DNA from 2 places in the Weizmannia sp. FSL K6-3076 genome. Region 1 is predicted to be linked to the other one. Evidence: riboswitches for the same ligand, from Rfam matches in the RefSeq annotation. Region 1 holds a riboswitch; the other holds the start of a gene.
What was found. A riboswitch is a leader RNA that binds a small molecule or an ion and turns the genes downstream of it on or off. The one in region 1 is predicted to bind S-adenosylmethionine.

Region 1 (4,309 bases):
GATGAACAGGATTTAAAGGACAAACAGGCTTCAGTGGAAAAGAAACTGTCCGATTTGGAATCGATGCTGTCTGATTTACAATCATTAAAAGACAGTCTGAAACAGGATGAGAGCGAGAAATCGGCATTAATCAAAAAGCTGGAAAAACAAAAAGACAGCCTTAAAGAAGAGAAAATGTCGCTGAGTGAACAAAAGAGCATCCTGGCTGACCAAAAAGCTTCCATTGAAAAAGCCATTGCGTTTGCGAAAAAGCAAGCGGAGGAAGAAAGAAAGGCTGCAGCAAAAGCAGATGCAGCAGCAAAGGCACAAACGAATGCAGGATCAACAGGATCAGCAGGATCAAACGCAGGGACAACCCGCTCTGCATCGGTCAAGTCAAGTTCCGGGAGCCATTCCGGCGGATCCCTTCCGCAAGTATCTTCCGGGTCCTTTACGCGACCGGCATCCGGATATATTTCATCTGAATTCGGCGGGCGTTCCGGCGGGTTCCATCCGGGCATTGACATTGCCAACAGCATCGGGACACCGGTTGTCGCTGCAGCCGACGGTGTCGTGTTCAGGGCGTACCACTCTTCTTCATACGGGAATTGCGTCATGATCACCCACTATATTAACGGGAAGTTGTACACAACCGTTTATGCCCATTTGAGCTCGTACAGCGTCAGCACCGGGCAGCACGTCAGCAAAGGGCAGCAGATCGGAGCAATGGGAAATACCGGGGAATCAACAGGACCGCATCTTCACTTTGAAATTTATAACGGCCGCTGGACACCACCGCCACATACCGGTGCCCAAAACCCGAGAAACTATGTTAACTTTTAATAAGGACGAAAAAAAGAACCGTATCCATTGGTGCGGTTCTTTTTGCATGCAATGGCAGGGAAAGTGCTGTACGATAGGTAAGGCGCAAATATTATGGTATGATACAATTGTTATTTTTGCTGCGCAAACATATCCTATATCAATTCCAAAACACTTCACCGTGTTCCCGGATACCGGCCGGGAACAAACCTCAAGCAGGAACAAAGGGTGTACGAAAAGGAGAACGCAATGATTATAACGGTACTACTGGTTATCTTGTTTCTTTTGAATTTTATTCTGGCGGGAACCGTTATTTTCCTGGAACGGCGAGATGTCGGCGCAACTTGGGCATGGCTTTTGGTGCTATTATTCCTGCCGATTGCCGGCTTTATCCTGTATTTGGTATTCGGGCAAAATTTAAGCCGCCGGAAAATTTTTGACTGGAAGGTACAGGAGAAGATCGGCATTAAAGAAATTTCCCAGCAGCAAATTGAACTGCTGCGCGAAAACCGGTTTCCGTTTCATGATGAGCGGACAATCCAGTACAAGGATCTCGTTTATATGCTGCTGATGAATGACGGGGCAATCCTTTCCCAGGACAATCACGTCGATATATTTACAGACGGCAGGAAAAAATTCGAGGCTTTATTTGAAGACATCCGGAATGCAAAAGACAGTATTCATCTTGTATATTATATTTTCCGGAATGACCGCCTCGGCCATGAATTGATTGAACTGCTGTCGCAAAAAGCAAGAGAAGGCGTAAAGGTGCGGCTGCTTTATGATGATATGGGGTCGCGGATGCTGTTCCGCCGCAAATTTTTCCGGCCGCTTGTTGTTGCTGGTGGGGAAGTGGCGTCCTTTTTTCCTGCCCGGATCCCGCTCGTCAATTTGCGCGTCAATTTCAGGAATCACCGGAAATTGGCGATTATTGATGGGCAGATCGGATATATCGGCGGTTTTAATGTCGGGGATGAGTATCTTGGCCTGAATAAGAAATTCGGTTACTGGCGGGATACGCATCTACGGATTGTAGGGAGTGCTGTTTATGCCATGCAGACCCGCTTTATTTTGGACTGGAATCAGGCGTCACCGCATGATGTAAGAGATGAAGAACGTTATTTCCCGGTCATCCCATCGCAGGGTGAAACCGATATCCAAATCGTCTCAAGCGGCCCCGATTCTGAATGGGAGCAGATTAAAAACAGCTATATTAAAATGATCAATTCCGCCAAAAAATATATTTATTTGCAAACACCGTATTTTATTCCGGATGACAGCCTCCTGAATGCGCTGACGCTTGCCGCCTTATCCGGAGTGGATGTTCGGATTATGATTCCAAATAAACCGGATCATATGTTTGTCTATTGGGCGACGCTTTCCAACATCGGCCAGCTGTTAAAAACGGGCGTCAAAGTGTACATTTATCAAAAAGGGTTCATCCATGCGAAAATGATTGTCGTAGACGGGAAAATTGCTTCCGTTGGGACGGCCAATATCGATGTGCGCAGTTTCCGTCTCAATTTTGAAGTGAACGCCGTGCTGTACGACCGTGAGCTTTCCGGCACACTTGCCGGCGTTTTCCGGGACGATATGGCCGAATCAACCGAATTAACGCTCCATGATTACCAGAACCGGCCGCTTTATGTGCGGTTTAAAGAGTCCATTTCCCGGCTATTGTCGCCAATATTGTAGAAGAAAAAGAAAATTTTTTCAAAAAAAGGTTGACGGTTTGCCATTGTTCTTCTATAATCTTAAACAATAAGTCATTCAAAATTGAATTATGAAAAGAAACTCTTATCGAGAGCGGCGGAGGGACTAGGCCCTGCGAAGCCCGGCAACCTTCAGGCATTTGCCTGAAAAGGTGCTAATTCCTACAGACATGCGTCTGAAAGATAAGGGAGGAACTTACATACATTGTAACCCTCTTCCCTTACGAAGAGGGTTTTTTCATTTCCTCTTCCATCTTTCACGAAAAAATTTTAAAAAATCAGGAGGCTTTAAAATGACACAACCATCATTCCAACCGGAAACTTTATTGTTGCACGGCGGCCAGGAACCGGACCCGGCGACAGGATCGCGCGCCGTACCGGTATACCGGACGACTTCTTACGTTTTTCCGGATACAGAACATGCGGAGGGCGTCTTCAATTTATCAAAAGAAGGTTTCATTTATTCCCGTCTCGGCAATCCGACTGTGGATGTTTTTGAAAAACGTGTTGCTGCACTGGAAGGCGGAACAGCGGCTGTCGGTTTATCATCCGGCGCATCGGCCATTGCCTTTTCCATTTTGAACATCGTGCGTGCGGGTGATGACATCGTATCCGCCAGCAATCTTTACGGCGGCACCTATAATTTGTTTGCTGTGACATTGCCGAAATACGGCATTAACGTCAAGTTTGTGGACGGGTCCGACCCTGAAGCGTTCCGCCAGGCGATCACCCCGAAAACAAAAGCATTGTACGCGGAAATTATCGGCAACCCAAGCCTGCAGGTGCTCGACGTGGAAAAAGTGGCGGAAGTGGCCCATGAAAACGGTATTCCTTTGATTGTCGACAACACGTTTGCTTCTCCGTATGGTGCGAATCCGATCAAATGGGGCGCGGACGTGGTTGTCCATTCGGCGACAAAATGGATCGGCGGGCACGGAACGGCGATCGGCGGTGTTGCCGTTGACGGCGGGTGTTTTGACTGGAACACAGACAAATTCCCGGACTTTAGCGAACCGGATCCGAGCTATCACGGCTTGCGCTACGGCGTCGACACGGCACAGGCTGCGTTCGCCACAAAACTTCGCGTTCAGCTTTTGCGCGACTTCGGGCCTGCTTTAAGCCCGGACAACGCCTTTTTATTCCTGCAAGGGCTTGAAACGCTGCATCTGCGTGTGGAAAGGCATAACGAAAATGCATTGAAAGTCGCGGAATTTCTGAAAAACCATCCAGATGTTGCTTGGGTCAATTACCCGGGCCTTGAAGACCATCCGTCCCATGAGCTGGCGCAAAAATATTTGAACGGCGGTTACGGCTCCATTGTCAACTTTGGTGTGAAAGGCGGCCGGGAAACAGGAAGACGCGTGATCGACAATATTAAGCTGTGGTCGCATGTAGCGAATGTCGGCGACGCGAAATCGCTGATCATCCACCCGGCAACGACTACGCATTCGCAGCTGAGCGATGAAGAACTGGAAAAATCAGGGGTCACAGGCGATTTGATCCGCCTGTCCGTCGGGCTTGAAGCCGTCGAAGATTTGACAGCCGACCTCGATCAGGCCATTACAAAAGCAACAGCCGTTACAGCCCGGTAAAAGCGGGGAGCGGGTCCGGCAGATTCGTGCGAAGGCCGCCATGCGAATGCCAACAGGCGATCCGGAAAACTTATACGATGTTCTGGGCTGATCCCATTGAACAATGTTGCGGCCCGGACGGTCTGCATACCTGATCCAGATCGGGAGCTTCTGGATACCGGCTGCACCGAATACTGTCGGACCGCTTGACCGTTTTAAATGAAC
Region 2 (4,309 bases), 490 kb from region 1:
CCTGATTACAAGAAAAAGGATAACGCCGAAAGCTTAAAACAACCTTAACAGGCCGAAATTCCGAAAAGAGGCAGGCTTGCCCACTATGCCCAGAAAAAAACCGCCTGCACAAGGGCGGCGGCCTAAAAAAGGGGCATATGAAAAAAGTAGGTTGTAAGCTCTCTTGCAAAGAAAAAGATACCTGCCGAAACTTAATAAATGCTTAAGACCTCCACGTCTCCGGCCATAAAAAAACGCCTGCACAAAGCAGACGAACCAACAAAAGCTCTTACCTGATGACAAACATCAATATACCGCTGGAAAATAAAAAACGCCTTAACTTTGGATGAAAGTTATGTGAAATCCCCCACAAATTATGATCTCGACAAAAATAACAAAATTTCATCAAAATCTTCGTGACAAATTGCCGCTTTTAGATAATAATAATGAAGACAGACTACTAAAACGAGGGATTCTATGGAGTCAAGAGTAGCGAAAAAAAAGAAAAAACGGTCAAGAGTCCGCTGGCGCAGAGTGTTCCTTATGCTCTTTTTACTGCTCATCGTCGCCGGCGCGGGTTACACAGCCTATCAATACTACGCTGGCGTTCATCAGACAGACCCGAATGATGCCTTAAATATGGACAATCTGGAATTTAACGGTAAAAAGGATGCAAATGGCCGCACCAATATTCTCCTTCTCGGAATTGATCGGCGCGGGCAAGAAGATTCAAGAACCGATACCATCATGATTGCCCAATATGACCCGAAGAATAACCAGGTGAAGCTCATTTCGATTATGCGTGACATTTATGCCGAAATTCCGGGGTATAGAAACTATAAAATTAACACAGCCTACTATCTTGGCAATCTGAAGAATCAAAAAAAGGGTGTTGAATTGCTGCGTCAAACACTCAAAACCAATTTTGACATTGATGTGCAATATTATGCACTTGTCGATTTCCAAGGTTTTGTTAAAATTGTCGATACCCTGGCGCCTCAAGGCATTGAAATGAACGTGGAACATAAAATGTCGGAAAACATCGGCTTGACGCTTTATCCTGGAAAACAGCTGATGCATGGGAAACAATTGCTCGCCTACGCACGATTCAGACATGACGCGCAAGGCGACTTTGGCCGGGTTGCCCGCCAGCAAAAAGTGCTTAAAGCGCTCCAATCTGAAGTTTTCAGCGTGAACGGTATCGCCAAAGCGCCGAAACTGCTTGGAACCATTCAGCCGTATATTGCCACCAATATGAGCAAAATGAACATTCTTGCGCTCGCCAAAGACGCCGTCGGAGGCAACCTCAAGGTAAAAACAATGACCGTACCGGTTGCCGGCACCTATACCAATGTCAGCTATCCGGGCGTCGGCGCCGCACTCGAAGTGGACAAAGAAAAAAATATAGAAGCCATCAAACAGTTTTTGGATGAATAACAGGGGCCGGTTCCGGCTCTTTTTTTTGTTGCAGACAGAAAGCCGTACCGGGAGCAAATTGTCCTTTTGGAGGGTTCAAAAAGACAAAAGAAAGCCGGACTAGGAGCAAATTGTCTTTTTGAAGGGTTCAAAAAGACAAAAGAGAGCCGTACCGGGAGCAAATTGTCCTTTTGGAGAGCTCTAAAAGACAAAAGAAAGCCGGACCAGGAGCAAATTGTCCTTTTGGAGAGCTCAAAAAGACAAAAGAGAGCTGGACCAGGAGCAAATTGTCCTTTTGGAGAGCTCAAAAAGACAAAAGAGAGTCGGATCAGGGGCGAATTGTCCTTTTGGAGGGCTCAAAAAGACAAAAGAAAGCCGGACCAAGAGCAAATTGTCTTTTTGAAGGGTTCAAAAAGAAAAAAGAGAGCCGTACCGGGAGCAAATTGTCTTTTTGGAGAGCTCAAAAAGACAAAAGAAAGCCGGACCAAGAGCAAATTGTCCTTTTGAAGGGCTCAAAAAGACAAAAGAAAGCCGGACCAAGAGCAAATTGTCTTTTTGAAGGGCCCAAAAAGACAAAAGAAAGCCGGACCAGGAGCAAATTGTCTTTTTGGAGAGTTCAAAAAGACAAAAGAAAGCCGTACCGGGAGCAAATTGTCTTTTTGGAGAGCTCAAAAAGACAAAAGAGAGTCGGACCAAGAGCAAATTGTCCTTTTGGAGAGCTCAAAAAGACAAAAGAAAGCCAATTAGACAATAGGGGCGAAACCGCATCCAATATGAATTTCAATTTCCCCCTTGTCATGTCACCCGAACAAGTGTAAAGTATAAATAAGTCAAAATTTTAAGTACGTTCAATTAAATAGCCTTATCAAGAGAGGCGGAGGGACTTGGCCCGATGAAACCTCAGCAACCAGCCATACGGCACGGTGCTAAATCCAACAGGTATACCTGAAAAGATAAGGAGCCATGTTATCATCTTGCCTCCTTTTCCGGGAGGCTTTTTTCATATCATGCAAAGGGAGTGTAAAAAGTTGGACTTTCTCGAAACGTTAAAAAACCGCATCCTTGTTGCGGACGGGGCAATGGGGACGCTGCTGTATGCATACGGCGCCGACACATGTTATGAGTCATTCAATCTGAGCCACCCGGAAGACATCCACGCGATCCACCGCGCCTATATCGAAGCTGGCGCATCGGTCATCCAGACCAACACGTACAGTGCCAACTATATCAAGCTTGCACAGTATGGACTGGATGAAAAAGTAAAAGACATCAACAAAGCGGCCGTCCGGATTGCAAAAGAGGCGGCAAACCGTGACACATTTATACTCGGCACAGTCGGCGGTATCCGCGGCCAGCGCAAAACCGAAGCAACACTTGCCGAAATCAAGCGTACGTTCCGCGAGCAGATTTTTCACCTCCTGGACGAAGGAGTTGATGCCCTGCTTTTGGAAACGTATTTTGACGCGGAAGAACTGTATACGGTCGTTGACATTGCGAAAAAAGAAGCGGATGTCCCGGTCATCGCCCAGTTCTCGCTTATCGAACCGGGCGTGCTCCAAAACGGAACCCCGGTCCGCGACGCGTTCAAGGAACTTGAAAACCGCGGCGCCGATGTGACCGGCCTGAACTGCCGGCTCGGCCCGCACCACATGATCCAGGCGTTCGAAGAAATCCCGATACCGAAGCGTGCCTTTTTGTCCGCATACCCGAATGCGAGTCTTTTAGATTACGAGGAAGGCCGGTTCACGTTCACAAATAACGCCGATTATTTTAAAACATGCGCCGAAAAACTGGTCGAACAGGGTGTGCGTCTGATCGGCGGCTGCTGCGGCACGACCCCAGCTCACATCAAAGCAATCGCAGACGGGGTGCAGGGGCTTTTGCCTGTCACAGAAAAAACGGTCCGCCCACCGAAAATTGAAATCGCAGCCGCCCCGGCGCAGCACGAACCACCGTTGCATGAAATCGTAAAAAAGCGCCGCTCTGTCATTGTCGAATTGGATACGCCGAAAACGCTGAACACGACTCGCTTTTTTGAAGGGGCAAAAGCGCTGCACGACGCCGGCATCGATGCCTTGACAATGGCCGACAACTCGCTTGCAAGCCCGCGCATCAGCAACACAGCGATTGCTTCAATTTTAAAAGAGAAACATGGCATCCGGCCGCTTGTTCATATTACATGCCGTGATCGTAATTTGATCGGGCTGCAGTCGCACTTAATGGGCCTTGCTGCGCTCGGGATTGACCAGGTGCTTGCCATCACGGGGGATCCGACAAAAATCGGCGACTTCCCGGGAGCGACGAGCGTATACGATTTGTCATCCATGGAACTGATCGCAATGATCAAGCAATTCAATGATGGCATCTCCCATTCCGGCAAATCGCTTCACAGGAAAACGAATTTTTCCGTCGCGGCTGCATTTAACCCGAACGTCCGCAATCTTGATAAAACGGTCGGGAGGTTGGAGCGCAAAATCCGCCACGGTGCCGATTATTTTATCACCCAGCCTGTGTTCAGCACGGAAAAAATCGAGCAAATCCATGAAGCAACGAAGCATTTGGACGCGCCGATCTATCTTGGCATTATGCCGCTTACCAGCTACCGGAACGCGGTCTTTCTGCACAATGAAGTGCCGGGCATCAAACTGACGGATGAAATTTTGGCGGCGATGGAAAAAACAAATGGCGACCCTGCAAAAGCGCGTGAAGAAAGCCTTGCGATCAGCCGTAACTTGATCGATGCGGCCCTCGCCTATTTCAACGGCATTTACCTGATTACGCCGCTCGAACGCTATGAACTCACAGTGGAATGCACGCGCTACATCCACGAAAAAACAGCAGTGCGAGGCGCAGGCATTGTCTGAGACTGCAACGAAAAGAGTACAGGCGGATTCATTGAAGTGAAACTTTGATA

Region 2: it holds a riboswitch for S-adenosylmethionine, as region 1 does, so the genes downstream of both, NSS95_RS01705 (bifunctional homocysteine S-methyltransferase/methylenetetrahydrofolate reductase) here and NSS95_RS03765 (O-acetylhomoserine aminocarboxypropyltransferase/cysteine synthase family protein) in region 1, are expected to answer to the same signal.

Annotation. Positions count from the first base shown of each region.
Region 1 is NZ_JBBOWU010000001.1:854,025-858,333, forward strand. Features, by position in the region: gene NSS95_RS03755 (murein hydrolase activator EnvC family protein) at 1-822, shown strand, start outside; gene cls (cardiolipin synthase) at 1,051-2,496, shown strand; SAM riboswitch class I at 2,596-2,703, shown strand; gene NSS95_RS03765 (O-acetylhomoserine aminocarboxypropyltransferase/cysteine synthase family protein) at 2,807-4,105, shown strand.
Region 2 is NZ_JBBOWU010000001.1:360,590-364,898, forward strand. Features, by position in the region: gene NSS95_RS01695 (LCP family protein) at 457-1,416, shown strand; gene NSS95_RS01700 (hypothetical protein) at 1,587-2,213, shown strand; SAM riboswitch class I at 2,255-2,355, shown strand; gene NSS95_RS01705 (bifunctional homocysteine S-methyltransferase/methylenetetrahydrofolate reductase) at 2,424-4,259, shown strand.